3 regions of the Rhizobium mulingense genome follow, and region 1 is predicted to be linked to each of the others. Evidence: predicted binding sites of a transcription regulator. Region 1 holds the regulator's gene; each other region holds the start of a gene.

Region 1 (10,432 bases):
CCTCACCAATGATGCCTGGTTCGGCATGACCCCTGGCCCCTACCAACATTTCCTACAGGCGCGGGTGCGGGCGGTCGAGACCGGCCTGCCGCTGATTCGCGATGCCAATAGCGGTATTTCGGCGCTGGTGAACGCCCATGGAGAAATAATCGCCGGCCTCGATCTTGGAGAAACCGGCTTTATTGATGCAACTGTCGATAGCTTCGGTGAAGGGTTCGGAACCACATACCCCCACCAGACATACTTCTGGTTGACCGAGGCTCTGCTGATTTTGATTGCGCTGATTTCACGCGGAGGTTTTATTTTAGGGTTGAATTGACCAAAAACCCCTAAAATTGCATAGTGATGACAATCGGCGTTCTTAACGGATGTTGGAAGGTGGGTTCCCACCAACTGCAACGTGGCGTTTTGGGATGGATCAGGGGCATGCCGGTTAGAAACAGGTTGAAATTCGTAGCTAGGGCACGACCATGATTGAAAACAAAAAGAAGCCAAATCCGATCGACATCCATGTTGGCAGCCGCATTCGCCTTCGCCGAACGATGCTGGGCATGAGCCAGGAAAAGCTTGGCGAAAGCCTCGGCATCACCTTCCAGCAGATCCAGAAATATGAAAAGGGAACCAACCGCGTCGGCGCAAGCCGTCTGCAGAACATCTCGAGCATCTTGAATGTTCCGGTCTCCTTCTTCTTCGAGGATGCGCCCGGCGAACATTCCGGCGCCATCGGCGGCATGGCCGAAACCTCGAGCTCGAATTATGTCGTCGACTTCCTCTCCTCCTCCGAAGGCCTGCAACTGAACCGCGCCTTCGTGAAGATTTCCGATCCCAAGGTTCGCCGCAAGGTCGTGGAACTGGTCAAGGCGCTTGCCGCCGAAGCCGACGCCGACTGATCACAGCTCCCTTCGCAGCATGGAGGCGGCCGAAAGGCCGCTTTTTTGCGTTTTTGGGGCAAAATTTGTCACTTTGCCGCAGATATAAAGATATATTTATGTCCTTCTGCGCTTGTCATCAGCGCACGAACTGAGTACCTACTAGCAGGCTTTTATTCTTTGAGGGGAATCCCGGAATGCGCGCGAATTATCTCTTTACCAGCGAATCTGTTGCCGAAGGTCACCCGGACAAAGTGTGTGACCGCATCTCCGACGAGATCGTCGATCTGGTCTACCGCGAAGCGGCCAAGACCGGCGTCAATCCGTGGGGCGTGCGCATTGCCTGCGAAACGCTGGCGACGACCAACCGCGTCGTCATCGCCGGCGAGGTCCGCCTGCCGCCGAGCCTGATGAAGAAGGACAAGGACGGCAACGACGTCATCAATCCGTCCAAGTTCAAGGCCGCCGCCCGCCGCGCGATCAAGGATATCGGCTACGAGCAGGACGGCTTCCACTGGAAGAAGGCCAAGATCGACGTGCTTCTGCACTCGCAATCGGCCGACATCGCCCAAGGCGTCGACAGCGCCGCCGACCAGCAGGGCGACGAGGGCGCCGGCGACCAGGGCATCATGTTCGGTTATGCCTGCCGCGAGACGCCGGACCTGATGCCGGCGCCAATCTATTATTCCCACAAGATCCTGCAGCTGCTGGCGGCCGCCCGCAAGAAGGGTGATGGCGAAGTCGCCAAGCTCGGCCCCGACGCCAAGAGCCAGGTGACCGTGCGCTATCTCGACGGCAAGCCGTCGGAAGCGACCTCGATCGTGCTTTCCACCCAGCATCTCGATGAGAGCTGGGATTCGAAGAAGGTCCGCGCCGTCGTCGAACCCTATATCCGCGAAGCGCTCGGCGAGCTGAAGATTGCCGATGATTGCAAGTGGTACATCAACCCGACCGGCAAGTTCGTCATCGGCGGCCCGGACGGCGACGCCGGTCTCACCGGCCGCAAGATCATCGTCGATACCTATGGCGGCGCCGCACCGCATGGCGGCGGCGCATTCTCCGGCAAGGACACGACCAAGGTCGACCGTTCGGCCGCTTATGCTGCCCGCTATCTCGCCAAGAACGTCGTGGCCGCCGGCCTTGCCGACCGCTGCACGATCCAGCTCTCCTACGCGATCGGCGTCGCCCAGCCGCTGTCGATCTATGTCGATCTGCACGGCACCGGCAAGGGCGTTTCCGAGGACCAGGTCGAAGCGGCGATCCGCGAGAATATGGACCTGTCGCCGTCGGGCATCCGCCGTCACCTCGACCTCAACAAGCCTATCTACGCCAAGACTTCCGCTTACGGCCATTTCGGCCGCAAGGCCGGCCGCGACGGCTCGTTCTCCTGGGAGCGCACCGACCTCGTCAAGGCGCTGAAGGAAGCCGTCAAGATCAAGGCTGCTGCATGACGGATATGGAACGCCGGGGCCGGGCGACCGAAGCCTTTTTCGGTCGCCGTAAGGGCAAGGCCCTGCGCGAACAGCAGGCCGAGACGTTAAACAGCCTGCTCCCGGCATTCCTCATCGACCTCTCGGCGGCTCCTCCGGAGCCGTTGACATCCCTCTTTCCGGTTCCCGTCAAAACGTTGCGGCTGGAAATCGGTTTCGGCGGCGGCGAGCATTTGATGCACCGCGCCTTGGAAAGACCTTCGACCGGCTTCGTCGGCGTCGAGCCCTTCGTCAATTCCATGCAGAAGCTGTTGTCGCGCATCGGCGAGACAGGCGCGCGCAATATCCGCGTCTTTAACGACGATGCGACGCAGCTGCTCGACTGGCTGCCGGACGCGTCGCTCGACCAGATCGATCTGCTCTATCCTGACCCGTGGCCGAAGCGGAAGCATTGGAAGCGCCGCTTTGTCTCGAAGACCAATCTCGACCGCTTCCATCGCGTGCTGAAATCCGGCGGCCTGTTCTGCTTTGCCTCCGACATCGACACCTATGTCAACTGGACGCTGCTCAAATGCCGCGACCATGGCGGCTTCGACTGGCTCGCCCACAATGCGGCCGACTGGCTGACGCCCTACGAGGGGTGGCCGAGCACCCGCTACGAGGCCAAGGCGCGGCGCGAGGGCCGGTCTTCGGCCTACCTGACATTCCGGAAGATGTGAGTTTCAATGGCAGCTAAAGGGCAATAGTGACGGGCGTGCCGTGCGGGCGCGCCGACACTGCCCAAACCAATCTGTCTGCCTAAAGGCACACCGTCCAATGGGGGCGATGGCGATGCGGCAATCCTCTTCTCCCCAGCGGGGAGAAGGTGGCCCGAAGGTTCGGACGAGGGGGCCACAGGCACAGCACCCATCGGCGATCAGCCTATCCCAAAGCAGCGTCGCGACAATTAGGCGCTATTCGACGGTCAGTGCAGGCTGACCGTCTTCAATTCGTCTTCGGCAGCCTTGAAGAAGGTGCTGGAGCGGTTGTCCGTCAAGAGGATCGGCGTGCCGTCGGCGCCGAAGAGTGCCCAGAGATCGACGTTCGGATCGATATCCGGCGCCTCGGGGAAACACTTGGCGACCTCTTCGGTGCGCATTTTTCTGATGTAGGCGACCTCGCCGTTGCCGATGTGGGCAAGCTCGGATTTGGTCAAGTGAGACGTGGCTTCTTTCATCAACATTCCTGTTCCTCCGGAAGAAGGGACCAACGGTTCGACAAACCGTTGTGCTACTGTGAAACCGAAATGTTAATTTTCTTGACCATGCGCGCGGGCTCCGGACGAATTAGATCGACGGAGAGCAGGCCGTTCTTGAGGCCGGCGCCGAGCACCTGCATGCCGTCGGCAAGAACGAAGGTGCGCTGGAACTGACGGGCGGCAATGCCACGATAGAGATAATCCCGCTCGCCCTGCTCCACCTGGCGGCCGCGGATCACAAGCTGGTTCTCCTCGGTGGAGACGTCGAGTTCCTCCTCGCTGAAGCCGGCCACCGCAAGGGTGATACGCAGACGTTCCGGCGCGCCCCTGTCGGCGGCGATACGTTCGATATTGTAGGGCGGATATCCGTCGCTCGCCTTGGAAATGCGCTCCAGCGTCTTTTCCATGGCATCGAAGCCCAAAAGCAGCGGGCTGGCGAAAGGGGTTATGCGGCTCATCTCTTTTCAAGTCCTTGATGCAAGCGACCATCCCGGACCTCAAGCGCAGCATCCGGATGCCGCTAATATGGGGACAGCACCCTGGCGGTGCAAGACACAGGCGGCCTGTCGGCGACGCCTCCCCGATTTAAGTCCCTCTCAAGTTTAAGGTGACGGCGCCTGCCTCCTTGCTTGACAAAGCGGCTATCGCCTCGCATCAAAACATGCCCGTGCGAAATGTGCTGATTTGTGACGGGAAATGAAAAAGAGGTGCATGCCGCAGCAACGGGCATGGTGAGGACGGGACGGTCGCAATGGCAAGCGCAAGAAAAATCATCATCGACACGGATCCCGGCCAGGACGACGCGGCGGCCATCATGCTGGCCTTCGGCAGCCCCGATGAGTTGGAGGTGCTGGGGATCACGACGGTCGCCGGCAACGTGCCGCTTTCGCTGACCAGCCGCAATGCGCGCATCGTCTGCGAGCTCTGCGGCCGGCCGGAGACGAAGGTTTTCGCCGGTGCCGACAGGCCGATCGCCCGCAAGCTGGTGACGGCGGAGCACGTGCACGGCAAGACCGGCCTCGACGGCCCCGAACTCGCCGAACCGACGATGACGCTGCAGCCAGGCCATTCCGTCGACTTCATCATCGAGACGCTGCGCCGCGAGCCGGAAGGCACCGTGACGCTCTGCACGCTCGGGCCGCTCACCAATATCGGCATGGCCTTTCAGAAAGCTCCCGACATCATCCCGCGCATGCGCGAACTGGTGATGATGGGCGGCGGCTTCTTCGAGGGCGGCAACATCACGCCGGCGGCCGAATTCAATATTTATGTCGATCCGGAAGCCGCCGATATCGTCTTCCGCTCGGGCGTGCCGATCGTGATGATGCCGCTTGACGTGACGCACCAGTTGCTGACCCGCAAGGACCGGGTGAAGCGCATGGCCGAGATTGGCACGGCGCCGGCAAAGGCGATGGTCGAGATGCTGGAATTCTTCGAACGCTTCGATATCGAGAAATACGGCTCCGACGGCGGGCCGCTGCACGACCCGACCGTGATCGCCTATCTCTTGAAGCCGACACTTTTCCAGGGCCGGGACTGCAATGTCGAGATCGAGGTCCGGTCGGAACTCACCGTCGGCATGACCGTGGTCGACTGGTGGCATGTGACCGATCGCAAGCGCAATGCGAAAGTGATGCGCCACGTCGATGCGGACGGCTTCTTCGATCTTCTGATCGAACGCTTCGCCCGCATCTGATCTTCGGTTTTCCGTCTCTAGCGAAAAAAGAGAAGGATAGCGATCTCAGGCGTCCTTCTCGTCGAAGACGGAATTGGTTTCGGCTTCGGCCGGCTTCGGGCCGCCCTTGGCGACACCGACCATGGCCGGGCGCAGCACGCGCTCGCCGATGGTGAAGCCCGCCTGCACGACCTGGACGACCGTGTTGTTCGGCACCTCGGAGTTCGGCACCTCGAACATCGCCTGATGGAAATTCGGATCGAACTTCTGGCCGACCGGCTCCAGCTTGCGCACACCATGGCGCTCGAGCGCCGACAGCATGGCACGTTCGGTCATCTCGACACCCTCGATCAGCGTGGTGAGGCCGGCATCGGCGGTGGCCTTGGCCTCCGGAGAGATGGCATCCAGCGCCCGGCGCAGATTGTCGGAGACGGCGAGCATATCGCGGGCGAAACCGGCGACGGAATAGGACTTGGCGTCCTTGACCTCGCGCTCGGTGCGGCGGCGCAGATTGTCCATCTCGGCGGCGAGGCGCAGATAGCGGTCGCGCAGGTCGCTGTTTTCGGCTTTCAAAAGCTCAAGCGGGTCTGGCTGGGCGGTCTCTTCCTGCACTGTATCGTTCTCGACGTAGGCGGCAGCGTCGGCTGCGGCATCGGCCGCAGTTGCGTCAGGTCCGTTTTTCGTCGTTTCATCGGTCATGACGGTCTCCGGTTGGTGTCTTCAGATGCGCCCGATATCGAGGTTTGACCGAAAAAAATCAAGTCTGCGTGACAAAGAAGCGAAAATTCCGCGGAGTTGCGCGCTAATGCATGTCGCCCGGAAGTGTGCCGCGGTTCCGGGATAACGACATGCAAAGAGCTAAACCGCGTCAAAGCGGATTGCGCGAAAGGCGGGAAACGAGCTGGGCGGTGTAATCCACCATCGGCACGATGCGGGAATAATTGAGCCGCGTCGGGCCGATGACGCCGACAGCGCCGACGATCCGGTCGTCCTCGTCGCGATAGGGCGCGACGATCAGCGACGAGCCGGAGAGCGAAAAGAGCTTGTTTTCCGAGCCGATGAAGATGCGCACGCCCGACCCGCTTTCGGCCAGATTGAGGATCTCGATCAGGCTGTCCTTCTTTTCGAGATCATCGAACAGCATGCGCAGCCGGTCGAGATCCTCGGCGCCAGCAAGGCCTTCGAGCAGGTTGGCGCGGCCGCGAATGATCAGCTGGGCGGGCTTGCCCTCGTCCGGGCTGCCGGCCCAGACGGCAATGCCGCGCTCCACGAGATCACGCGACAGGGCATCGAGTTCGTGACGGACGTTATTTTTCAGCTGACTTAATTGTTTGCGCAGCTCCGGCAGGGTCTGGCCGGACATGTGGGCATTGAGAAAATTCGCCGCCTCCGTCAGCTGCGAGGAGGTAACGCCGGCCGGCAGCTCGATGATGCGGTTTTCCACCTGATCGTGATCGCCGACGAGCACGGCGAGCGCCTTTGTCGGCTCCAGCCGGATGAACTCGACATGTTTGAGCACCGGATCGCTTTTCGAGGTGATGACGAGGCCTGCGCCGCGCGAAATGCCCGACAGCATGCGGCTCGCCTCGTTCATCATCGATTCCACCGGATTGCCGCCGCTTTCGGCCCGCACTTGGCGGTCGATATTGGCGCGGTCCTCGGCGGAGAGATCGCCGACCTGCATGAAGGCATCGACAAAGAAGCGCAGGCCGATCTGAGTCGGCAGCCGGCCAGCGCTGATATGCGGCGAGTAGATCAGGCCGAGTTCTTCGAGATCGCTCATGACATTGCGCACCGAGGCCGGCGACAGCGACATCGGCAGGAGGCGCGATAGATTCCGCGAGCCGAGCGGTTCGCCGCTTTCCAGATACCCTTCGACGATCCGGCGAAAGATTTCCCGGGAGCGCTCGTCCAGCACGGCAACGGCATCCGAAACCGACGTCGACCTGGTGCCCATGAACCTCTCGAACCCAAACTGATGATGCTTCCGGAAAATATAGTCAAACTCGCCCCCGTGGCAAAAGGGAATTTGCAAATGGGCGCCGCCAATCGTAGAAGCGGTCAACAACTCCAGGAGATAAGAATGCGGCCTTCAGGCAGAAAAACCGACCAGATGCGCAAGATCTCGTTCGAGCGCAACTTTTCCAAGCATGCGGAAGGCTCCTGCCTGGTCAAGTTCGGCGATACGCATGTGCTCTGCACCGCAAGCCTCGAGGACAAGACGCCGCCGTGGCTGCGCAATACCGGCAAAGGCTGGGTGACGGCCGAATACGGCATGCTGCCGCGGGCGACCGGCGAACGCATGAAACGCGAAGCCGCCGCCGGCAAGCAGGGCGGCCGCACCCAGGAAATCCAGCGGCTGATCGGCCGGTCGCTGCGCGCCGTCGTCGATCTGCAGGCGCTCGGCGAACGGCAGATCACGCTTGATTGCGACGTCATCCAGGCCGATGGCGGCACGCGGACCGCGTCGATCACCGGCGGCTGGATCGCGCTTTACGATTGCCTAAAATGGATGGAAAGTCGGAACATGATCAAGGTCGATCGGGTCCTGAAGGATCATGTCGCCGCCATCTCCTGCGGCGTCTTCGCCAGCCAGGCGGTGATCGACCTCGACTACCTCGAGGATTCTTCGGCCGAGACCGATGCCAATTTCGTCATGACCGGCGCCGGCGGCATCGTCGAAATCCAGGGTACGGCCGAAGGCACGCCCTTTACCGAAGAGGAATTCACCTCGCTGATGGGTCTTGCCAAGAACGGCATCGGCGAACTCGTCGCCCTACAAAAACAGGCGATTGCGGGATGAACCCCATGCTGGAAGGCATGCTGGAAACGGCGCTCTATGCGCGGGATCTCGATGAGGCCGAGGTCTTCTACGAAGACGTTCTCGGACTTGAAAAGATCACCCGTGCGGCCAACCGGCATGTCTTCTTCCGTTGCGGCCCCAGCGTGCTGCTGATCTTCAATCCCGAGGAAACGGTAAAGCCGCCGGCGCCCGATGCGTTGCAGGTGCCGCCCCACGGCACGAACGGCGAGGGCCATGCCTGCTTCCGGGTTTCCGGCCGCAATATCGATGCAATGGCCGAACGGCTGAAAGCGGCAGGTGTGGCGATCGAATCCGAGGTGCATTGGCCGAACGGCGGCCGCTCGATCTATTTCCGCGATCCGGCAGGCAACAGCTTGGAATGCGCGGAGGCGAAAATCTGGGGCATCGAACAGGATATCTGAATGCGCAAGCTTGAAACGAAGACCATCGTCGTTGCCAGCCACAATGCCGGCAAGATCCGCGAGATCCAGGAACTGATCGGGCCGCTCGGCTTCACCGCCAAATCGGCCGCCGAGCTGAATTTCGTCGAGCCCGACGAAACCGGCACCAGCTTTGAGGAGAATGCGACGATCAAGGCGGTCGCCTCCGCCCATGCCGCCGGCATGCCGGCGCTGTCGGACGATTCCGGGCTGGTGGTCGACGCGCTCGGCGGCGATCCCGGCGTCTACACCGCCAATTGGGCGGAAAGAGCCGACGGCACGCGCGATTTCGACATGGCGATGGCGAAGGTGGAAAAGGCGCTGCAGGATGCGGGCGCCACGACGCCTGAACAGCGCACCGCGCGTTTCGTCAGCGTGCTGTGCCTCGCCTGGCCGGACGGGCATACCGAACTCTTCCGCGGCGAAGTGGAAGGCAATGTCGTCTGGCCGCCGCGCGGCACGCAGGGTTTCGGCTACGATCCGATCTTCCAGCCGGAGGGTTACGGCGTTACCTTCGGCGAGATGAGCGGCGAGGAAAAACACGGCTGGAACATCGGCAAGCCGCAGGCACTGTCGCACCGGGCGCGCGCCTTCAAACTCTTCGTCGAAACCTGCCTGGAGGCATAAGGTCACCACGTGGACAATTTCGATACGCCAGGCTCCCCGCGCGATGCAGCGCTGCTGCCCGATACCGGCGATCCCGGCTTCGGCGTCTATGTCCATTGGCCCTTCTGCGCGGCGAAGTGTCCCTATTGCGACTTCAACAGCCATGTGCGCCACCAGCCGGTGGATCAGGCGCGCTTTACCGCCGCCTTCCTGAAGGAGACGGCAGCGGTGCGGGCGATGAGCGGGCCGAAGACGGTGACGAGCATCTTCCTCGGCGGCGGCACGCCCTCGCTGATGCATCCGGAAACGGTTGCCGCCATTCTCGACGGCATTGCTCGGTACTGGCACGTGCCTGACGGTATCGAGATCACCATGGAGGCCAATCCTTCGAGCGTCGAGGCCGAGCGCTTCCGCGGCTACCGCGCGGCCGGCGTCAACCGCGTCTCGCTCGGCGTACAGGCGCTGAACGACCGGGATCTGAAATTCCTCGGCCGGCTGCATGATGTCGCCGATGCGCTGAAAGCGATCCGGCTCGCGCGCGAGATTTTTCCGCGCATGTCCTTCGATCTCATCTATGCCCGGCCGGACCAGACGGTCGCGGAATGGGAAAGCGAGCTGAGGCAGGCGATCTCCTACGCGGTCGACCATCTGTCGCTCTATCAGCTGACCATTGAGGAAGGCACGCCCTTCTATGGCCTGCACAAATCAGGCAAGCTGATCGTGCCGGATGGCGAGCAATCGGCCGTGCTCTATGAGGCGACGCAGGAGATCACCGCGTGTGAGGGCATGCCCGCCTATGAGGTCTCCAACCACGCCCGGCCGGGTGCGGAAAGCCGGCACAATCTGACCTACTGGCGTTACGGCGACTATGCCGGCATCGGGCCGGGTGCGCACGGCCGGCTGACGCGCGGCCGCGAAAAAATCGCGACGGCGACCGAGCGCAAGCCGGAAGCCTGGCTCGAGATGGTCGAGCGCGACGGCCACGGCATTCTAGACGAGGAGCGGTTGGGCTTCGAGGAACAGTCCGACGAATTGCTGCTGATGGGGCTGCGGCTCAGGGAAGGTGTCGACCTCGCCCGCTGGCAAGAGCTTTCCGGGCGCGAGCTCGATCCGAAGCGGGAAGAGTTTCTGCTCGAACACAAGTTCGTCGAGCGGATCGGCAATTCGCGCCTGCGCTGCACGCCGTCCGGCATGCTGATCCTCGATTCCGTCGTCGCCGACCTCGCCTGCTGACTTTCCCTGCACGAGTTGGTTCCGGCGCGGCAGCGATATCGCTCCGCGCCGGAAGTGATGTTCAGCCGTGGCTGGTGGCGCCCGCCTTGAACAGGCTGCCGGTCGGCGTCTTCAGGAACATCTCCAGCGGGATATGCTC
Region 2 (10,432 bases), on a different contig from region 1:
CGACCTGCAGATGCAGATGGCCGATCGCCGTACCCTCAGCCATGCCGTCCCAGCGATCCTCGGGCGCGCTGTCGTAAAGCGCCTGCAGGTCGAGGCGCAGCGTCGCCATCTCCACCATGCCGTCCTGATGAAACTTCCATCCTTCGTGCGGCCGGTCGGCATAGATTTCGATGCCGTTGCCTTCCGGGTCTGAAAGATAGATCGCCTCGCTGACGAGATGGTCGGAAGCACCGTCGAGAACGACGTTGTTATGCGCCGCATGGCGCAGCCAGCGCGCCAGTTCGGTGCGGTCGGGCATCAGGAAGGCGGTGTGAAACAGCCCGGCGGCGTTGCGCGGCGCGATTGCGGCATTCCCAGCGGTCGTCAGCGTCAGCAGCGGCAGAGCGCCGACCCCGAGAACTTCGCCGCTTGGGCTCCTTTCGATAACCTTGAGGCCGAGCATCGCCTGATAGAAGCCGGACACGAGAGCAAGGTCGCTGACGACGAGATGCGATTGGTCGATATAGGCAGGCCGCGCCAGTGCATAGGATGTTTCGGTCGTCATGGATAATTCTCCTGCCTCAGAAATCGAAGGCGCACCGGCGGTGGCGGCAACCATGCCGCCCGTGGCAAGCCCGAGAAAGTGTCGCCGGTTCATGCGCCTGATATCCTCTCGGCTGTACCTGATCCCTATATGGCCCATCGCCATTGTTCACAGAAGCCTCGTTTTTGAGGATGAAGCGTTGAGCAAGCGTTGACAATCGCTTGCGCTGATTTGCTTTCGCTGACGTGTTCCGCCGACTTGATCAAGGTCAATGCGTCCATATCTTCTTAAGAAGAAGCTCATGCATCTCAGTCATGGAGGGAAGCCATGTACAGGAAGATCATCGTGGCGATCGCGCTCGGCGGTCCCGGCAGGGGAGAAGATATCCTCCGCAAGGCCGCATCGCTGCTCGACGAGGGTGGCGAGATCGTTGCACTCAACGTCGTCGAGGATGTGCCGACCTATGTCGCGATCGAACTGCCGGCCGATATGCTCGAGGACGCCATGAAGGACGGCCGCGACAGGCTGCAGGCGCTGGTCACCGCAACCGGAGTCGCGGCAACAGTCGAAATCCGCAACGGCCCGCCGGCCAAGGCCATCATTGCGGCCGCCGAAAGCCATCGCGCCGACCTCATCATCCTCGCCTCGCATGTGCCGGATTTTTCCAACTACTTCATCGGCGCCACGGCCGACCGCGTCGTGCGCCATGCCAAGTGCTCGGTGCTGGTCGAACGGCACAAGATCTAAGCGCGCGCTTTCCCATTTCTCCGCTCGCCGCGCCTAAAGCGCGGCAGGCGCCGAGTGACCTGTCACGAAGATTTACCGCGCCCGCGATGTGCCGCTGTTGCGCCGCCATCCGTTCGGTGCGACCATCGAGGCCGGGGACGAAATGGATTGGCGCGCATGGCTGAGTTCAACGGCATTCGCTGGGCTTACGACAGGTATGAACTGATCGCCGATGGCATCGTCCACGGCGTCGGCCTCGTGCTGGCGCTGATCGGCGCCACGGTGCTGATCTTCTACGCCACGGTCTGGAGCTCCTACGGCGCGCTCGCCGCCGCCTGGATCTATGGCGTCGGACTGGTGCTGACGCTTGCCATTTCCTTTTCCTACAATATCTGGCCGGTCTCTCGCACCAAATGGTTCCTGCGCCGCTTCGATCATTCGGCGATCTTCGTCCTGATCGCCGCCACCTACACGCCCTTCCTCCAACGCGGCGCCGACGATCCGCTGCTCTTGTTCATGCTGGTGGCGATCTGGCTGTTCGCCGCCGTCGGCATCGTCCTGAAATGCGTCTTTCCCGGCCGTTACGACCGTCTCGCCATCCTGCTTTACCTCGCCATGGGTTGGAGCGGGGTGCTGGTGGCCGGGCCTGTCGCCGCGCGCATCCCGTCCGCCTCGATGCTGCTGATCGTCATCGGCGGCGTCCTCTATTCGCTCGGCGTCATCTTTCATGTCTGGGAGAAGCTGCGCTTCCAGAACGCCATCTGGCACGGTTTCGTCGTCATCGCCGCCGCCGTGCACTATTCGGCCGTCTTCACCTGTTTCAGCCTGCCGGCGCAGGGTTTCTGAGCAGCTGCCTGGGCGCAGCTATCCCGCAAGCGGCGTCTCCGCCATCTGCCGTTTACATGTTTTGCACCGCGGCGTATGCCACCCCTGACAGCCAATCGAACCGGACCAACAATGACAGACGCCGTCCTCCTTCGCGACGCCACCGAAGCCGATCTTTCCGCAATCCGCGAGATCTACAATCACGCCGTCGAGCACACGACGGCGATCTGGAACGAGACACTCGTCGATCTCGAAAACCGGCAGGAATGGTTGAGCGCGCGCCAGGCGCGCGGCTTTCCCGTCATCGTCGCCGAGATGTCGGGCAAGGTCGCAGGCTACGCCTCCTATGGCGACTGGCGCGCCTTCGAGGGCTACCGCCATACGGTCGAACATTCCGTCTATGTCGACAAGGATAGCCGCGGCGCCGGTATCGGTGAGGCCTTGATGCGGGCGCTGATCGCGCGTGCCGCTGCCGCCGATATCCACGTGATGATCGCCGGCATCGAGGCTGAGAACGCCGCCTCGATCCGCCTGCACGAGAAGCTCGGATTCCGCATCGCCGGCAGATTTTCCGAGGTCGGCACGAAGTTTGGCCGCTGGCTGGATCTCACCTGCATGGAGCTTCGTCTGCCCGGCAAGGCGGATTTGACCGGCTTGCCCGGCAAGGCCGACTGATCGGCCTGGCTGGGCAGAGTCTGGCTGCCTGCCTGGGCACGGATGAGCGCTTCGGACGGAGTGAAACGGCAAATCATTGCCAGCGCGTTCGCCATCTTTTTATTGTATTCTGAGCTGTGTAGAAATGAGAGGCCGCCTGCTTCGCGAGAGGCGGCGTGAAGCGTCATGGAGATCAACAGTTCAATGGTAATGCATACGCCGCTCGGCCTCCTTGCCTTGCTTCTTCTCGCCTCCGCTCCGATCTCCACGCGCGCCGCCGATTGCGGCAGCACGGCCTCACCGAAACTCGACTGGCAGGAATGCTCGAAGAAGAACCTGATGCTGCAGGGCAGTGATCTCGAAGGCGCCAATCTCTTCAGCACCGATTTCTCGCTGACCGATCTCAGCGGCGGGAATTTCAAATCCGCCAATCTGGAGAAGGCGACTTTGGTGCGCGCCTCGCTCGAAGGTTCACATGCCGAAGGGGCCAACTTCGCCAAGGTCGAAGCCTATCGCGCCAGCTTCGCCAATATTGCCGCCGAAGGCGCTTCCTTTGCCGGCGCCGAGCTGCAGCGCGCCAATTTCGCCGGCGCCCGGCTCTCCGGTGCGAGCTTCGAAAAGGCCGAACTCGGCCGCGCAGATTTCGACAAGGCGGTGCTGACGGGGGTGAAATTCTCTTTCGCCAATCTCTCCCGCGCCGATCTCTCCAACGCCACTATCGAAGGTCCGGCAATGTTCGACCGCGCCTTCATGTTCCTGACCCGCATCGAAGGTCTGGACCTCTCGGCTGCCGCCGGACTCGAACAGGCGCAGATCGAGCTCGCCTGTGGCGATACCTCGACCAAGCTGCCGCCCGGCCTCTCGGCGCCGGCAACCTGGCCATGCCCTGCCGAACACGAGTGAGCGCTCCGGATCGCAGGCTCATGTCGGCTGCGCTGGATGCCGGCATCGAACTAGTGGAGTTTGAACTCGCCCATGACCCGGCGCCATTCGTTAGGTCCGATCAGCCGCTGGTGGGTGTAGCGAACAGAGTGTAGCGGCCCGTCGAGGGTGGACCGCCAGAAATCGAGAAACTTATGCATCTCCGGAAAATCCGGGGCGAGGTCGTAATCCTGCCAGATATAGGTTTGCAGCACGGATTCAAAATCGGGAATGCGATAGAGGATATGCGCGGTAGTCAGCCCGTAGCCGTCCAGCTGACGTCCCAGATCTGATGAAAATGGCATGCTTCATCTCCGTTTCATGACGCTCGAAAAGTGGCGCAAAATTTTGCGGCCATCAACGGATTCTCAACGCGACTCCCCTGTTTATTGTTCCTTTCCAGTATGTTAGCAGCCACTTCGAACGAGTGCTGATTTTTTTATGACGCCCTCTTGAAATGGAAAAACCGCAAAACCAGATCATTGCGCGCAGAACGCTCAATCGGGGTTTTGCACCCGCCCGGACTGGTCATCCGGTCCGGCCAGGGGAACAATATCGTTATTGTTTGTCCATTGGAGGAAAACATGTCGTTCCGACCGCTTCATGATCGCATTCTCGTCCGCAGGGTCGATTCCGAGGAAAAGACCAAAGGCGGCATCATCATCCCCGACACTGCCAAGGAAAAACCACAGGAAGGCGAGGTCATCGCCGTCGGCCCCGGCGCGCGCAACGATGCCGGCCAGATCCAGGCGCTCGACGTGAAGGTCGGCGATCGAATCCTGTTCGGCAAATGGTCCGGCACGGAGATCAAGATCAACGGCGAGGACCTGCTGATCATGAAGGAAAGCGATGTCATGGGCATCATCGAAGCCCAGGCCGCCGAAAAGATCGCCGCCTGAGGCGAATTCCGCGCATTAGTCAAAAAAAGCTGCCTATTGAAGGAGTGACAGAATGGCTGCGAAAGAAGTCAAATTTCATAGCGATGCCCGTGAACGCATGCTGCGTGGGGTCGATGTGCTAGCCAACGCGGTGAAAGTAACGCTCGGCCCGAAGGGCCGCAACGTCGTGATCGACAAGTCCTTCGGCGCGCCGCGCATCACCAAGGACGGCGTTTCCGTCGCCAAGGAAATCGAACTCGAAGACAAGTTCGAAAACATGGGCGCCCAGATGCTGCGTGAAGTTGCATCCAAGACGAATGATCTCGCCGGCGACGGCACCACGACGGCGACCGTTCTAGCCCAGGCAATCGTCAAGGAAGGCGCCAAGGCGGTTGCCTCTGGCATGAACCCCATGGACCTGAAGCGCGGCATTGATCTTGCCGTCGAAGCCGTCGTCGGGGAACTGAAGGCCAACGCCCGTAAGATTTCCAACAATTCCGAAATTGCGCAAGTCGGTACCATTTCAGCCAACGGCGATTCCGAGATCGGCCGCTACCTCGCCGAAGCGATGGAAAAGGTCGGCAACGAAGGCGTGATCACGGTCGAAGAGGCCAAGACAGCGGAAACCGAACTCGAAGTCGTCGAAGGCATGCAGTTCGACCGCGGCTATTTGAGCCCCTATTTCGTCACCAACCAGGACAAGATGCGGGTCGAGCTCGAGGATCCCTATATCCTGATCCATGAGAAGAAGCTGTCGAATCTGCAATCGATGCTGCCGGTTCTCGAAGCCGTCGTCCAGTCCGGCAAGCCGCTCCTCATCATTGCTGAAGACGTCGAAGGCGAAGCGCTCGCAACGCTCGTCGTCAACAAGCTGCGCGGCGGCCTGAAGATCGCTGCCGTCAAGGCGCCGGGCTTCGGCGACCGCCGCAAGGCCATGCTGGAAGATATCGCCATCCTGACCGGCGGCACCGTCATCTCCGAAGATCTCGGCATCAAGCTCGAGAATGTGTCGCTGAATATGCTCGGCCGCGCCAAGAAGGTGGCAATCGAAAAGGAAAACACCACCATCATCGACGGTGCCGGTTCGAAGGCGGAACTCGACGGTCGCACCGCTCAGATCCGCGCCCAGATCGAAGAGACCACCTCGGACTACGATCGCGAGAAGCTGCAGGAACGGCTTGCCAAGCTCGCCGGCGGCGTTGCCGTCATCCGCGTCGGGGGCTCGACGGAAGTCGAAGTGAAGGAAAAGAAGGATCGCGTCGACGATGCGCTGCACGCAACCCGCGCCGCGGTCGAGGAAGGCATTCTGCCCGGCGGCGGCGTGGCGCTGCTGCGTGCTGTCAAGGCGCTCGACGCTATCAAGACTGCCAATGCCGACCAGCGCGTCGGTGTCGACATCGTTCGCCGGGCAATTGAGGCACCGGTTCGCCAGATCGCCGAAAACGCCGGCGCGGAAGGCTCGATCATCGTCGGCAAGCTGCGGGAGAAGAGCGAGTTCTCCTACGGCTGGAATGCCCAGACCGGCGAATATGGCGACCTATATGCGCAGGGCGTCATCGACCCGGCGAAGGTGGTGCGTACGGCGCTACAGGATGCCGCCTCCGTGGCCGGCCTGCTTGTCACGACGGAAGCCATGATCGCCGAGAAGCCGAAGAAAGATGCCGCTCCGGCAATGCCGGCTGGTGCCGGCATGGACTTCTAAGCGGTCGCTTGGCCCGCCCTGCCATCGGGGCGGGCCGTTCTACGCACTATCGAATTAAACAAGTTCCATCGGTCGACATCAATGGAGCCAAGCTATGAGAAAGGAAAACATCAGCAATTCCATACAGCAGAATGCCGTGGCAGCCATAAGCGCGGCGCATCTGCTCCATCCGGCGAAGCATTTCGGTCACCCGCGTGACGTGCTTGCCGCCGAGATCGACAACGACGAGAAGCGGGCCATTCTCGCTTCATGGGCATCCGATATCTTCGCAGTCGAATCCGCACCAGCCCTCCGCCTTTGCCCCGGGGCTGAAAGAGCTGTATCCTATGACGAGATCCTTGAAGCGCTGAAGGCTTTGGATAATGGCGATCGACCATCCGCGAGGCAGGATACGTCCGCTTCCCTGGATCGCCATAGGGTCCGCCGTCGAAAACCGCCCGCGCGCCGGCTTCCCGGCCTTGGCTTGTGCAGCTACTGGAGCGGAGGACGGCGTCGACCGCTGTTCGAAACCTGACCCTCCGTCTGGCCCGCCCTGTGCCTCTCGAGGACGCAGGGATTTTTGCCGACGACTCTTTGCTCAACTGAGGAGGTTTTGCCGATGAAGATCGCTCAGATTGCACCGCTCGCCGAAAGCGTTCCGCCGAAGCTCTACGGGGGGACCGAGCGGATCGTTTCCTACCTTACCGAGGAACTCGTCGCTCAGGGACACGAGGTTACGCTCTTTGCCAGCGGCGATTCCGTCACCCACGCGAGATTGGTGCGATGTGCGGACGTCGCGCTGCGGCTCAGCCCGACAGTCAGGGACCATCTGCCGCATCAGGTCGTGATGCTGGAGGAGATCCGTCGGCGGGCGCATGAGTTCGACGTGCTGCATTTCCACATCGATCTGCTGCATTTCCCGCTGATCCGCGATTTCGCCGACCGCACGGTGACGACGCTGCACGGGCGACTCGACCTGCCGGATCTGAAGCCGTTCTATACGGCGTTCCCGGGAATTCCGCTGGTGTCGATCTCCAATGACCAGCGCCGCCCGATGCCGCCGGTCGACTGGCGCGGAACGGTCTATCACGGCTTGCCTAGCAACCTTCTTCCTTTCACGGAGAGCCCGAAAGGCGACTATCTCGCCTTCCTTGGCCGTATCTCTCCGGAGAAGCGCCCCGACCGCGCGATCCAGATCGCGGCAAAGGTCGGAATGCCGCTGAAGATCGCTGCAAAGATCGACAATGTCGACAAGGCATATTGGGAATCCGTGATCGAGCCGATGGTGAAGAGTCATCCGCATGTGGAATTTATCGGCGAGATCGATGAGCTTGAGAAGGCTGACTTCCTTGGAAATGCAGGCGCTCTGCTGTTCCCGATCGACTGGCCGGAGCCATTCGGGCTGGTGATGATCGAGGCCATGGCCTGCGGCACGCCGGTGATCGCTTTCGGCTGTGGCTCGGTTCCCGAGGTCATTGACAATGGCGTCTCCGGCATCCTCGTCGACAGTGTCACCGAGGCGGTTGAAAATGTCGAATGGGCGCTCCGGCTCGATCGCCGTAAGGTGCGGGCTGCATTCGAAAAGCGCTTCACCGCGAAACGGATGGCTTGCGACTATCTCGACATCTATCGCAACTTGCCGGGCGTTCGTATCAAAGCCACGCAGATACGCCGGTCCAACGGGCAGGCGCTCGACCTGCAGGCTGTCGCCTGACGTTAGGGAGGAGACATGTCGAACGTGTCTGCGGAGAGCAGTTCCGCCACAGCATCTCCAGGACTGACAGCGCCGGTCGCTCAGTTCTTCATTCCGGCCGCCGCTTCGCTGCAGGAGCGCCGGCCGCGTACCTTGAAGCACGGCGACTGTTTCGCCCTCTTCGATCACAACGGCGATGCCCTTTCCGGTCCCGGCAGCCCGGAAGGTTTTTTCCACCGGGATACCCGTTATCTCTCGCATCTCTATCTGACGATCAACGGACAGCGGCCGATGCTTCTGTCGTCGACTCTGCGGGATGACAACGCCACGCTGACTTGCGATCTCACCAATCCGGATCAGTTCGATGAGAAGGGAAAGCTGGTTCTCGGGCATGACCTCATACATCTGCGCAGGTCGCGCTTTCTCTGGAATGCCTGTTGTTATGAACGGCTGGCCGTGAGGAACTATGACGAGCGGCGGCAACATGTCCGAATCCAGATTGCGTTCAGCGCCGATTTCGCGGATCTTTTCGAAGTCCGCGGAACCGCAAGGGCAAGGCGAGGGCACCATCTTCCCGCCGTCGTGGAACAGGATTGGATCCTGCTTTCCTATATTGGTCTGGACGATCGCAAGCGGTCGACACGACTTTCCTTCATGCCGGAACCGGCCGAGATTCGGAGCGATCTTGTCACCTTCGATCTCCATCTAAAGCCGCACGAGACCAAATCGCTATTCATTCAGATCGGCTGCGACGGGACCTCCGCCGACCGACTGAGCCGCCTTTCCTTCTTCCTGGCATTGCGGGATGCGCGCCGTGCGTTGCGCGCCTCTACCTCGCGCGCGGCGTCGATTACAACCTCCAACGAGATCTTCAACGAAGTCGCGCGGCGCAGCGCTTCGGACCTCTACATGCTGATCACCGACAAGCCGGAAGGCCCCTATCCTTATGCCGGCATTCCCTGGTTCAGCACCGTCTTCGGCCGCGACGCCTTGATCACGGCGCTTCAGACACTTTGGCTGGATCCGGAGATCGCGCGCGGGGTTCTCGGCCACCTGGCGGCCAACCAGGCGACGAACATTGACCCTGCCTCAGACGCCGAGCCGGGCAAGATCCTGCACGAAGTGCGTTGCGGCGAAATGGCCGAACTCGGCGAGGTTCCATTCCGGCGCTACTACGGCAGCATCGACTCGACGCCGCTGTTCGTGATGCTGGCTGGCGCCTATCTCCAGCGAACCGGTGATCTCGCGACCATCGACCGTCTCCTGCCGAATCTCGAAGCGGCACTGACTTGGATCGACGAACATGGAGATCGCGATGGCGACGGCTTCGTCGAATATGGGAGGCTGACGCAAGAAGGACTGATCAATCAGGCGTGGAAGGATAGCCACGATTCGGTCTTCCATGCCGACGGCACATTGGCCAGGGGGCCGATCGCAATTGCCGAAGTCCAAGCCTATGTCTATGGCGCTTGGCAAAGTGCTGCCGAAATCTTCCGGCGGACGGGCAAGCCGGAACGCGCGGTGAGCTTTCTCGCACGGGCGGAGGGGCTGCGTCGCGCCTTTGACATGAGCTTCTTCGATGAGGAACTTGCCACCTATGTGTTGGCTCTCGACGGGGATAAACGGCCGTGCCGGGTCCGATCCTCCAATGCCGGCCATGCGCTGTACACCGGTATTGCTTATCCTGAACGGGTCGCACCGGTGACCCGCACCCTGATGAGTGCCTCGTCCTTCTGTGGCTGGGGGATCCGAACCATTCCCTCCACCGAAGCCCGCTACAATCCTATGAGCTACCATAATGGCTCGATCTGGCCCCATGACAATGCACTGATAGCCAGTGGCCTCGCCCGCTACGGCTATCGCGCCGAGGCGGCGCAAATCTTCGAGGGGCTGTTTGCCGCCGCCACTTATATCGACCTGCGGCGGCTCCCCGAACTCCTCTGCGGCCTGCCACGTCAGCGCGCACGGGGACCGACCTCTTATCCGGTCGCCTGCTCGCCTCAAGCATGGGCGGCAGCAGCACCCGTGTCTCTGCTGCAATCCTGCCTGGGCCTGGATTTCGACCCGAACAACTCGCAAATCAGCTTCAACGTGCCGCGACTTCCTTCTTTCCTCGACGAGGTGACCCTGCGACGGCTGGTGATCGGTAATGGCTCCGCTGATGTCGCTATCCGCCGGTCGAGACACCAGGTCGTGGTCGATGTGATCAATCGACAGGGCGATGTCCGCGTGCTCACCACCGCCTGATGAAGCGTAGTTTAGGGAAGGCGGGTGATCCGCCTTTCCTATTCCAGTTCCTCTTCATCCGATCTCAGCAGATCAACAAGCACGGCAACCCTGCCTGTCGGCAGATGCCGGCCCTCACCCATCAAGGCCTCGTCGTTGTTGGCCCATGCAAATGCCTCGGCAAGTTCGGCCCGCGTCGCACCTGTCGCGATGACCTCGGCCACAAACATTTTGTCGGCCGGCCCCAGGACAGCGATGACATCTTCTGAAGTCATTGTCATAGCTATTGCTCCTCGCTCAAGCTT
Region 3 (10,432 bases), on a different contig from region 1:
ATGAGCCCGATCCCCAACACCAACCTCATCCACGCCAAAACCCTGCTCCCGCAATTGCGCGGCGAACTCGGCCCGGGAATCGCCGTGCTGGTCACCGCGGCGATGGCCCTGCCCAGCCGCGAGAACTGGGCGGAGGCGCTGGGCATTCCGCCACCTAGACCGGACATTGACGAGCTGGAGCGGCACTCCCGTGAAACCGGCGTGCGCGTGCCGGCATTCGACCTCCTGTCGTAGCTTAGTTTTGGCAAGACTCAGGCGGCTAACCAGAGGTAGAAAGAGCAGAAAAGCCAGCCGATCTTTAGGTTCAGCCGCAGGGCTATTCGATAAGGTGAGCCTGGCCATTCTGAAGCCGATAAAATCCGGCTTGCGGCACCGGCAGTTCCAGCATTTCCTCTTGGGACAATCCAAGATACACGCCTCGTATCAGCCTCCCCGTCAGGCCGTGGGATATGGCTATCGTCGTGGACCGAAGCTGTGACAACCACTCCTTGACGCGTGCGCAAGCTGCATCGAATGTTTCTCCATCCGGCGATCGAAAGAACCAGTTGAAAGCATTGGCGCCTTCGAGCATGCCCGGATATTCCATGTCGATTTCATAATGGCTCATGCCATCCCAGGACCCGGTCGTTACCTCCATCAATCGTAGTTCATCGCGGCTGGCCACGGGTACATAGCGCGAGATGCGCGCCGCTGTTTCCTTTGCGCGGCCCAACGGGCTGACGTGGACATCGATTTCACCGGAATGCCGCTCAAGTTCCCGGCCGAGAAGTTTGCCAGCCTGATCCGCCTGCCACCGCCCTCTTTCCGTAAGCGGGGAATCCTTTTGTCCTTGAAACCGACCTGCTGCATTCCAGATCGTCTCGCCGTGCCGAAGGAGAAAAATTATCGTCAATCCTCTGAACCCTTATGGGGCGCTACTGAAATTTGGCACTATCTTCGCGACCCGCCCTGCCTAGCCCGTCGCAACGCGCATCTCGTCCGACGTCTCGGCGCCTATCGGAATCCGGAGGGTAACCGTCGTGCCGTTTCCCCGACTGCTCGCCACCTGGATCGTTCCCCCGTGAAGCTCAACTATCTGCTTGACGAGATTAAGGCCGATGCCGGTGCCGGCAATGCCTGTTGAGCTTCTGGCGCGGAAATAACGCTGGAACATCTTCGGGAGGTCGTCGGCATCGATGCCGATGCCCTCGTCGCGCACTGTGATGCAGACGCTTTCTCCTTCCTGCCATCCTGTGACGTGGACGTTTGGAGATTCCGGCGCGTATTTGACGGCATTCGAGAAGAGGTTGCCGAAGACCTGATCGAGCGCGGGGCGATCGCCATAAATGGTCTGAGGAATCCGATCGAGTTCAAGCAGAAAGCGATGGGATCGCCAAATGCTTTCCTGACGCGCGCTGCAGGTTTCGACGATTTCGGCAATTGAGCACGGCTTGGGCACGATGGTGATCCGGCCATGATCCAGCCGCCCGGCAGCAAGAATGCTTTCCATCGGTTCGAGCATACGGGAAACCGAGCTGCGAATCTGGTCGGCCTTTTCGGCAAGGAATCAAAGGCAATCGCCAAGTCCGGGCAGGCCCGTCAACGCACCACCCATTGCAGAGATCATGTGCAGCTCGTCGGACAAGACTACTCCACGTTCGCTCAAGTGGCCGCGACTATAAGTCGTATGAGTTAATAAGCGGCTTACCGCTGGTCGGCATCCCATCGTGGCCTGTTTCATGCTCAGGAATTGGTTAGCGGGTGGCAGCTACCTCTTTAAATTCCAGAAGAATTTAGCGCTCGACGCTCCGGTTGCATAGGCCCATCGATGGGCATGACGGGAACACAGTATCTGCCGGTGCGTTCAGCAAAGCACCGGCTTCAGGAGGTTCCAATGCCAGCCAACGTTGCCACTTCAGCCTCCGATCTCGAACCCCGCAAGGGCAGTCCCAGCCCGCGGCTCGATGAGCATGAATTCAAGCGGCGCTTTCTCAATCAATTTCAGGATCCAGCCTACGGCAAATTGCAGGAAGAGCTTACGCGGCTCGCTTCGGCAGCCTGGGAAGCCTACGCAAATTCGCGAAAAAGCCCGAAGACCCGCAAGGCCGGCCCCGGCTTCGCCGATCCCGATTATGATCTGGCTGAAGACTGGCTGGCGGCCCGCGATGCCATCCGTGACGCGGAAAAGCGGCATGACGATCCGAATGGGCCAACCCGTTTGCTTCTCGTCAACGGCTCGACACGTAGCGAACACACCTGCCCTGGCGAGATTTCGAAGAGCTACCGCATGGTCGATATCGCCAGGGAGGTGCTGGAGCAACAGCGCCATGTGAAGATCGAAATCCTCGATTTGAGCCGGCTCGCCTCGGAATACGGCCGGCAGATCCATCCGTGCAAAGCCTGCTTCTCCACTGCAGCGGCTCTCTGTCATTGGCCCTGTTCCTGTTATCCTAACTATTCGCTCGGACAGATCCATGACTGGATGAACGAGATCTATCCGATGTGGGTCGAGGCGCACGGCATCATGATCGTCACGCCGGTGCATTGGTACCAGGCGCCGTCATCCCTGAAGCTGATGATCGACCGACTTGTCTGTGCCGACGGCGGCAACCCGGATCCGACAAGCACCCACGGAAAAAATGCTGACCAGGCAAAACAGCTAGAGATGGACGGATGGCCCTATACCCGACATTTGGAAGGTCGTCTGTTTTCCGTCGTCGTTCATGGTGATACGGAAGGTTCGGAGGATGTCCGGAGGAACCTCTCGGACTGGCTTAGGTCAATGGATCTTTTACCAGCCGGCCCGCTTGCGGAAATCGACCGCTATATTGGTTACTGGGAACCCTATGCGACAAGCCATGCGGCATACGAGAAAGACCAAGCGATGCAGGAGGAAATCCGCAATGCGGCTCGAACGCTATACGAAGCCGCTGCCGCCAGGCGCCAAGGCCGCCAGATCGCTGCCGGCGCCGGCTTGCGGCAGCCGCGTCAGAAATAGCGACACGAACGGCTCTTGCCGGCCGGACGTTCGCTGGAGCCGCCGGATGAGAACACCTACTGTCCGTTCTCTATATCGCTTAGTAGATCCAGGCCGCTTTGATATTTTTGCTTGTCTTTGCCGGCCTGCTCGGCCTGGCGCAGATTGTCTTCGAGGTCGGCCCGCTTGACAGGCAAAGCGAGCGGGTTTGCTGCCGCACGTCTGACGAATTCCTCGTCAGGCTCATCGGGCCGCCGGGTCAACGCATCGACAGCAGAGATGATCGCCGGCGGGAAGCCTTCCTCTTTCAACCTGTCGAGCGTCCAGCCATTTCCCTTTTCGGCGACGTCGTGAAGGTAGGCGACGGTTCGCGCCTCGTCGCCCGGCACGAGAAGCGCGACCCGTTGACAGTGCTCGAAGAAGGGCCGGCCGGTTTTGTCCGTCTGGCCGTCATGTGCCTCCATGGCGATCTGCGTGGCGTGGTCGAGATGCTGCATGACGATTACGGTCCTTCGGTCTCTCTGATCTTCTGCCGGGAAGGCTCCTCCCCCGTGGTTATCTCGATATCGCGCGGAGTCGCCCCGGCACCCTGACCAAGTCCGGGGCGCGGCCGGTCGACATCACCGCTTTCCCCGGCGCCTTGAAGCAGCGCCGCGTCGTCCCTGTCGTCTTGATCTAGCAGGTCCTGCAGCGTCTCATGCTCGTCCTCGCCGGCCAGTTCGTCGCAGGCTTGCATCCAATGACGCAGGTCCGCCCCTTCAGGGCGGCCTTCGGCCTCCCAGATTTCGTAGGCCCGCCGGCGTATCTGTTCGTGTTTGTCTGTGGCCATGATCTTCTCCAGTTCCGACCTGACCTCGCGGTTTGACTTCGCCGTATTTCAAGGCGTGTTGATGGTGGGAAGAAAATCCTCCACCTGCTTACGCTCATCCTTTGAAAGCGTCTCCACCCTCTCCTGCCAGAAGCGCTCGGCCGCCGGCGGATCCTTCTCCCATTGGCGAACAGTGGTGATGTTGTCGTCGATCTTGGACCGGCGGCGTCCTCCGAGGCTCAGATACTCTTTCGCGAGTTTCAGGCTTGGAGTTTCAGTGCCGCTGTCGCGATCCGATGTCGAACTCGCATTGCGCCGGGCTGCGTCCGATGCTCTCTGGCGATCGACCTCGGCGCGCTGCGTGTCGAAGGAGCGCGCGTCGTCAGTTCCGCTTTCGGGTGGCGTGTTGCTTTTCGAAGTGGTCATGGATCACCTTTCGCTGCTGTGATCCATTAACCTTCGGCAGCTGCCAGAGTTCCGCATGCTGGCGATTGATTTGCGCAGGGCAATCAGTGGACGGCCATGCTTACCATACGATAGGGGTGCACGGCTTCGAACTGCGAGATCATCGCCGTCGCCTCGAGCAAGACGCGCTCGGCATTCTCGGGATCGTCGCGAGCGAGTTCGTCGGCGTTGACGCGGATCGCTTCGGCCATGTTGTTCGACAGTACAGCAAAGTGCATATTGCCCTCGACGAGGGCCTCGCGCGCAGTATCCTCGAGCGTGCGAGCGATATCGACGAAGATCTCCTCGCGTTCCTCAATACTGAGGTCTTTGATTATATTGGTCTTCTCTTCCATGTCACTCACTCCTAAAGACGTGGGACGGTGATCGAGCTCATCGAGCCTCGATCGCCTGAGAGCTAGGAACGCCGAAATCCGGATTCAAGCCGGAGCACAGTTTTAAACTCGTCTTCGAGACGAGGGGACGACCATCGTCATTAGTTCGAACGCGGGAGCCGGTCTTCTGTTCCCCGCGGGCCATTAGCAGTCGCCGGCAGCGAGTGCTAATTTTTCTGCGCCGCCCCTTGAAATCGAAAAACCATCGAACCAGATCAATCCCGCAAGGCGCGCGACCTTGCACCCGCCCGGACCTCGTCATCCGGTCCGGTCTGGCGAACAACGTCATCATTGTTTGTCGATGGAGGAAGACATGTCGTTCCGACCGCTTCACGACCGCATTCTCGTCCGCCGCGTCGATTCCGAGGAAAAGACGAAGGGCGGCATCATCATCCCCGACACCGCCAAGGAAAAGCCGCAGGAAGGCGAGGTCATCGCCGTCGGTCCCGGTGCACGCAACGATGCCGGCCAGATCCAGGCGCTCGACGTGGAGGTCGGCGATCGCATCCTGTTCGGCAAGTGGTCCGGCACCGAGATCAAGATCAACGGCGAGGACCTGCTGATCATGAAGGAAAGCGATGTCATGGGCATCATCGAAGCCCGGAGCGAAGGAAAGCAGGCCGCCTGAACCCTCAGGACGTGCTCAATGCCAGCTGCCTATGAAGGAGTGAGGACATGGCTGCTAAAGAAGTTAAATTCAACGTCGAAGCCCGCGAGAAGCTGTTGCGCGGCGTCGACATCCTGGCCAACGCCGTGAAAGTGACCCTTGGCCCTAAGGGCCGTAACGTGGTGATTGACAAGTCCTTCGGCGCGCCGCGCATCACCAAGGACGGCGTTTCCGTCGCCAAGGAAATCGAACTCGAAGACAAGTTCGAAAACATGGGCGCCCAGATGGTCCGCGAAGTCGCTTCGAAGACCAGCGACATCGCCGGCGACGGCACGACGACTGCGACGGTTCTTGCCCAGGCAATCGTCAAGGAAGGCGCCAAGGCTGTTACCTCAGGCATGAACCCCATGGACCTGAAGCGCGGCATCGATCTTGCCGTCGCCGCCATCGTCGCGGAGCTGAAGGCCAACGCCCGCAATATCTCCAACAATTCCGAGATCGCCCAGGTCGGCACGATCTCCGCCAATGGCGATGCCGAAATCGGCCGCTTCCTGGCGGAGGCGATGGAAAAGGTCGGCAATGACGGCGTCATCACGGTTGAAGAAGCCAAGACTGCCGAAACCGAACTCGAAGTCGTCGAAGGCATGCAGTTCGACCGCGGCTACCTCAGCCCCTATTTCGTCACCAATGCGGATAAGATGCGGGTCGAGTTCGAGGATCCCTATATCCTCATCCACGAGAAGAAGCTCTCCAACCTGCAATCGATGCTGCCGATCCTCGAAGCCGTCGTCCAGTCCGGCAAGCCGCTCCTGATCATCGCCGAAGACGTCGAAGGCGAAGCCCTCGCAACGCTCGTCGTCAACAAGCTGCGCGGCGGCCTGAAGATCGCTGCCGTCAAGGCCCCCGGCTTCGGTGACCGCCGCAAGGCCATGCTCGAAGACATCGCCGTGCTCACGGCGGGCACCGTTATCTCCGAAGACCTCGGCATTAAGCTCGAATCCGTGACACTCGACATGCTCGGTCGCGCCAAGAAGGTGTCGGTCGAGAAGGAGAACACCACGATCGTCGACGGTTCGGGCGTCAAGTCCGACATCGAAGGCCGTATTGCCCAGATCAAGGCGCAGATCGAAGACACTACCTCCGACTACGACCGCGAAAAGCTGCAGGAACGCCTCGCCAAGCTCGCCGGCGGCGTTGCCGTTATCCGCGTCGGCGGCTCGACCGAAGTCGAAGTGAAGGAAAAGAAGGACCGCGTCGACGACGCGCTTCACGCAACCCGCGCCGCGGTCGAGGAAGGCATTCTGCCGGGCGGCGGCGTGGCGCTGCTGCGCAGCGTCAAGGCGCTTGAAAAAGTCCAGACCGCCAATGACGACCAGCGCGTCGGCATCGACATCGTCCGCCGTGCACTTGAGACGCCGGCCCGCCAGATCGCCGAGAACGCCGGAGCGGAGGGATCGGTGGTCGTCGGCAAGCTGCGCGAAAAGACCGACTTCTCCTATGGCTGGAACGCCCAGACGGGTGAATATGGCGACCTCTATGCGCAGGGCGTCATCGATCCGGCCAAGGTCGTCCGCACCGCGCTTCAGGATGCCGCCTCCATCGCCGGTCTTCTCGTGACGACGGAAGCCATGGTCGCCGAGAAGCCGAAGAAGGATGCCCCTCCGGCAATGCCGGGCGGACCCGGCATGGACTTCTGAGACGGAAGTCGCCGGCCCGCCCCGACAGGATGATGTCCGGGCGGGCTGTTTTCCGAGGGAATTAAGATGGTTCAAACGATCACAAACCGATCGCAGGTGCCGCTGGACTCCCGCGATCTTGCAACCTGCCAGCGCGTCTTCGACAAGCTCAGCACCGATTATGCGATAGCAAGGGACAGTGACGAAGCCGAACGAATGGCGAGCATCATAATCGAACTCTACCGACAGGGCGTGCGCGACCCCAACCACCTGCAGTCGATGGTTGAGGCGGCCCGCGGACTCTTCGAAGCGGCCGGCGCCGTCAACCGGTTGGCGGCCACGCCGACCGGTTGACAGGCCGCTGACGACGCCTTCCGATTTTCGGGCCAATGCGCTAGTGACAAGGCTCGAGTGCATTCTGAAGGTTTCGAAATGATCCCACGCCTCCAGCCGAAGGCTCCCATCCCTCTTCCCGCCGCGGGTCTTTTCCAGCGGCTCGTCGAGGCGGGATTTGAGGGCGATATCGAGACCGGTGCGGCGAGCCGGACCGTATATTCAACCGACAATTCCATCTACCAGGTTGAGCCGACCGGCGTCCTCTTCCCAAGAAGCGTCGCAGACCTGCGGGTCGTGGCGGCCGTGCTGTCGGAATCGACCTTCCGGGAGATAAGCATCGCGCCGCGCGGCGGCGGCACCGGCACGAATGGTCAATCCCTGACATCGGGCGTCGTGGTGGACTGTTCGCGGCATATGAAATCCATTCTCGACATCGACCCTGTCCGAAGGATTGCGCGTGTCCAGGCGGGCGTTGTCAAGGATGAGCTGAATCGGGCTCTGAAGCCCTACGGCCTGTTCTTCGCGCCCGAACTTTCCACCTCCAACCGCGCCACGATCGGCGGCATGATCTCAACCGATGCCTGCGGTCAGGGTTCATGCCTCTACGGCAAGACCAGCAACCACGTCCTCGGATTGCGTATCGTCCTGATGGATGGCTCCGATTTCTGGTCGCGCCCGCTCGAAGCGGGGGCGCTCGCGGAGATCGGCGCACGAAAGGATCGCGTTGGTGAGATCCACAGGAGAGTCGAACGGATCGCGCTGGAGAAGCGCGAGCAGATCACCGAGATCTTTCCGAAGCTCAACCGCTACATGACCGGCTACGACCTCGCCCATATCAGGCGTGACGACGGACGCTTCGACCTCAATGCCGTTCTTTGCGGCTCAGAGGGAACGCTGGCGATGATCGCCGAAGCCGAACTCAACCTTCTGCCGATCCCGGCCCATGCAGCGCTGATCAACATCCGCTACGGCGATTTCAACACCGCCTTGGAGGACGCGCGCAATCTCGTGGCGCTGAAGGTCGCCTCGGTGGAAACGGTCGACGAGAAAGTGCTCGGCCTCGCGAAAGGCGATATCGTCTGGACCGGCATCGCCCGCTTCTTTCCCGACGATCCGGGCAGCGCGACGAACGGCATCAACATCGCCGAAGTGCTTGCCGATAACGAAGATGAACTCGAGCGCAAGCTTGCGCAGGTGACCGCCGCGCTCGACACCGGCACGAATGCGCGCCATGCCGGTTATACGATCGCCCGGGGCCATGTCGATGTTGAGGCGATCTGGTCGATGCGCAAGCGGGCGGTCGGCCTGCTCGGCAATGTTGAAGGGCCGGTCAGGCCCGTCGCTTTCGTCGAGGATACGGCTGTTCCGCCGGAGAATTTGGCGGCCTATATTCGCGAGTTCCGCGCGCTTCTCGATGGCGCCGGCCTCTCCTACGGCATGTTCGGCCATGTCGATGCCGGCGTCCTGCACGTGCGGCCGGCACTCGACCTCACCCGCGACGATCACGTCCGGCTGGTTCGAGAGGTCAGCGACGCCGTTGTGGCGCTTACCCGCAAATATGGCGGCGTGCTCTGGGGAGAGCATGGCAAGGGCGTGCGTTCTGAATATGTGCCGAAATTTTTCGGCGATCTTTATCCCAGCCTGCAGGAGATCAAGCGGGCTTTTGATCCCGAGAATCGGCTCAATCCGGGCAAGATCGCGACCCCTTCCGCGGAAGTGCTGACGAAGATCGACGACCTTCCACTGCGGGGAGATATCGATCGCATCATCGGCAACGAAATCCGCTCCGCCTTCGACAACGCCGCCTATTGCAACGGCAACGGCGCCTGTTTCGATTTCGATGAATCGAGCCCGATGTGCCCCTCCTATAAGGCGACGCGCGACCGGCGCTTTTCGCCCAAAGGGCGCGCCGCCCTGATGCGGGAATGGCTGAGGCTGCTTGCCGAGAGGGACATCGATCCCCGCCAGGAAGCGACGCGCCTGCGGCGGAGCATTCCGTTCGCCAGCCTGGCGCGGCGCGCCTTCAATTCGCTGAACCCGGCAAACCGCGATGACTTTTCCCATGAGGTGCGCGCGGCGATGGACACGTGTCTGGCCTGCAAGGCCTGCGCGGGGCAGTGTCCGGTGAAGGTCAGCGTGCCGGCCTTCCGCTCGAAATTCCTGGAACTCTATTACGGACGCTACCTCCGCCCGCTGAAGGATCCGCTGGTCGCAGCGATTGAAACCACCCTGCCGCTCGTCCGGCGCATCCGGCCTGCCTATAATATGGTCGTGGGCACGCGCGCGGGCAGAGCGATGATGCGCGTCGCTGGGCTGACCTCCCTGCCGCATCTGCCGCGAATCTCACTCGCCAGGGAAGCCGCCCGCCTCGGCGTGCCGCTTGCGACGCCGCAATTGATCGAAGCCCTGTCGCCGCAGGAAAGGCAGCGGAGCGTGGTTTTCGTCGCCGACGCCTTTACCGCCTATTTCGATCCCGATGTCGCGCTCGCAGCCATCGGGCTCGCCCGGAAAATGGGACTGGCGCCCCTTCTTGCGGCGCCCCATGTCAATGGCAAGGCCCTGCATGTTCATGGCTATCTCGAACGCTTCGAGGCTGCGGCCAAGCGGACAACGCGTTATCTCCGGCGACTGGATGAAACCGGCGTGGCGCTCGTCGGGCTCGATCCGTCCATGACCCTTGCCTTCCGCAGTGAATATAAGGGAATGCTCAAGGCAACGGTCCTGCTTCCCCAGGAATGGCTCGCCGCCAACCTCGACCGGCTCACAGCTTCGCCTTCGGCCATAGAGGGCAGCCGTTTCCGATTGATGGCGCACTGTACCGAACGCACCAATGCGCCAGCCTCCGTCGCACAATGGCAAAAGGTATTCGACAGCCTCGGCGTCGATCTTCAAGTGGCGCAAACCGGTTGTTGCGGCATGGCCGGCACCTTCGGACACGAGGCCCGCAACCGACCGATCTCCGAGCGCCTTTATGCGATGAGCTGGAAACCGGAGCTCGATGCGGCTGGCGATGCCGATATCCTCATGGTGACCGGATATTCCTGCCGCTCCCAAGTGAAGGATATCGACGGCAGGCGCATTCCGCATCCGCTGCAGGTCATTGCCCGGATAGTGTCGGAAAATCCTCCAACCCCACGGTCACACACAGCGTTCCCACCGAACTGACGACGAAGGCATGTGGCCGTGACGCCAAGGCCGGCCTGCGGCGGC

Evidence for each region. Region 1 encodes HrcA, which represses chaperone genes, less so after heat shock. Its sites were predicted from a motif close to GTTAGCACTCNCNNNNNGNGAGTGCTAAC; they were not measured.
Region 2: a site for HrcA is predicted at 4,056-4,084, ahead of groES (co-chaperone GroES). Genes of this name have one in related genera too.
Region 3: a site for HrcA is predicted at 4,747-4,775, ahead of groES (co-chaperone GroES). Genes of this name have one in related genera too.

What each region holds. Positions count from the first base shown of each region.
Region 1 covers NZ_JARFVE010000002.1:663,304-673,735, forward strand. The annotation lists gene lnt (apolipoprotein N-acyltransferase) at 1-319, shown strand, start outside; gene PYR71_RS03360 (helix-turn-helix domain-containing protein) at 471-890, shown strand; gene metK (methionine adenosyltransferase) at 1,067-2,320, shown strand; gene trmB (tRNA (guanine(46)-N(7))-methyltransferase TrmB) at 2,317-3,018, shown strand; gene PYR71_RS03375 (BQ00720 family protein) at 3,264-3,521, opposite strand; gene PYR71_RS03380 (Hsp20 family protein) at 3,569-3,994, opposite strand; gene PYR71_RS03385 (nucleoside hydrolase) at 4,288-5,232, shown strand; gene grpE (nucleotide exchange factor GrpE) at 5,278-5,910, opposite strand; gene hrcA (heat-inducible transcriptional repressor HrcA) at 6,080-7,168, opposite strand; gene rph (ribonuclease PH) at 7,295-8,014, shown strand; gene PYR71_RS03405 (VOC family protein) at 8,011-8,436, shown strand; gene rdgB (RdgB/HAM1 family non-canonical purine NTP pyrophosphatase) at 8,437-9,081, shown strand; gene hemW (radical SAM family heme chaperone HemW) at 9,091-10,293, shown strand; gene PYR71_RS03420 (saccharopine dehydrogenase family protein) at 10,355-10,432, opposite strand, start outside.
Region 2 covers NZ_JARFVE010000008.1:200,715-211,146, forward strand. The annotation lists gene PYR71_RS19885 (VOC family protein) at 1-637, opposite strand, end outside; gene PYR71_RS19890 (universal stress protein) at 851-1,270, shown strand; gene trhA (PAQR family membrane homeostasis protein TrhA) at 1,427-2,095, shown strand; gene PYR71_RS19900 (GNAT family N-acetyltransferase) at 2,207-2,749, shown strand; gene PYR71_RS19905 (pentapeptide repeat-containing protein) at 2,933-3,631, shown strand; gene PYR71_RS19910 (usg protein) at 3,682-3,954, opposite strand; gene groES (co-chaperone GroES) at 4,234-4,548, shown strand; gene groL (chaperonin GroEL) at 4,601-6,229, shown strand; gene PYR71_RS19925 (hypothetical protein) at 6,324-6,743, shown strand; gene PYR71_RS19930 (glycosyltransferase family 4 protein) at 6,828-7,922, shown strand; gene PYR71_RS19935 (amylo-alpha-1,6-glucosidase) at 7,938-10,148, shown strand; gene PYR71_RS19940 (hypothetical protein) at 10,187-10,408, opposite strand.
Region 3 covers NZ_JARFVE010000013.1:137,247-147,678, forward strand. The annotation lists gene PYR71_RS25300 (DUF2264 domain-containing protein) at 1-234, shown strand, start outside; gene PYR71_RS25305 (histidine phosphatase family protein) at 317-892, opposite strand; gene PYR71_RS25310 (sensor histidine kinase) at 953-1,501, opposite strand; gene PYR71_RS25315 (flavodoxin family protein) at 1,874-2,977, shown strand; gene PYR71_RS25320 (metal-dependent phosphohydrolase) at 3,034-3,453, opposite strand; gene PYR71_RS25325 (DUF2934 domain-containing protein) at 3,459-3,785, opposite strand; gene PYR71_RS25330 (hypothetical protein) at 3,834-4,190, opposite strand; gene PYR71_RS25335 (hypothetical protein) at 4,274-4,564, opposite strand; gene groES (co-chaperone GroES) at 4,917-5,231, shown strand; gene groL (chaperonin GroEL) at 5,279-6,907, shown strand; gene PYR71_RS25350 (hypothetical protein) at 6,974-7,240, shown strand; gene ydiJ (D-2-hydroxyglutarate dehydrogenase YdiJ) at 7,319-10,387, shown strand.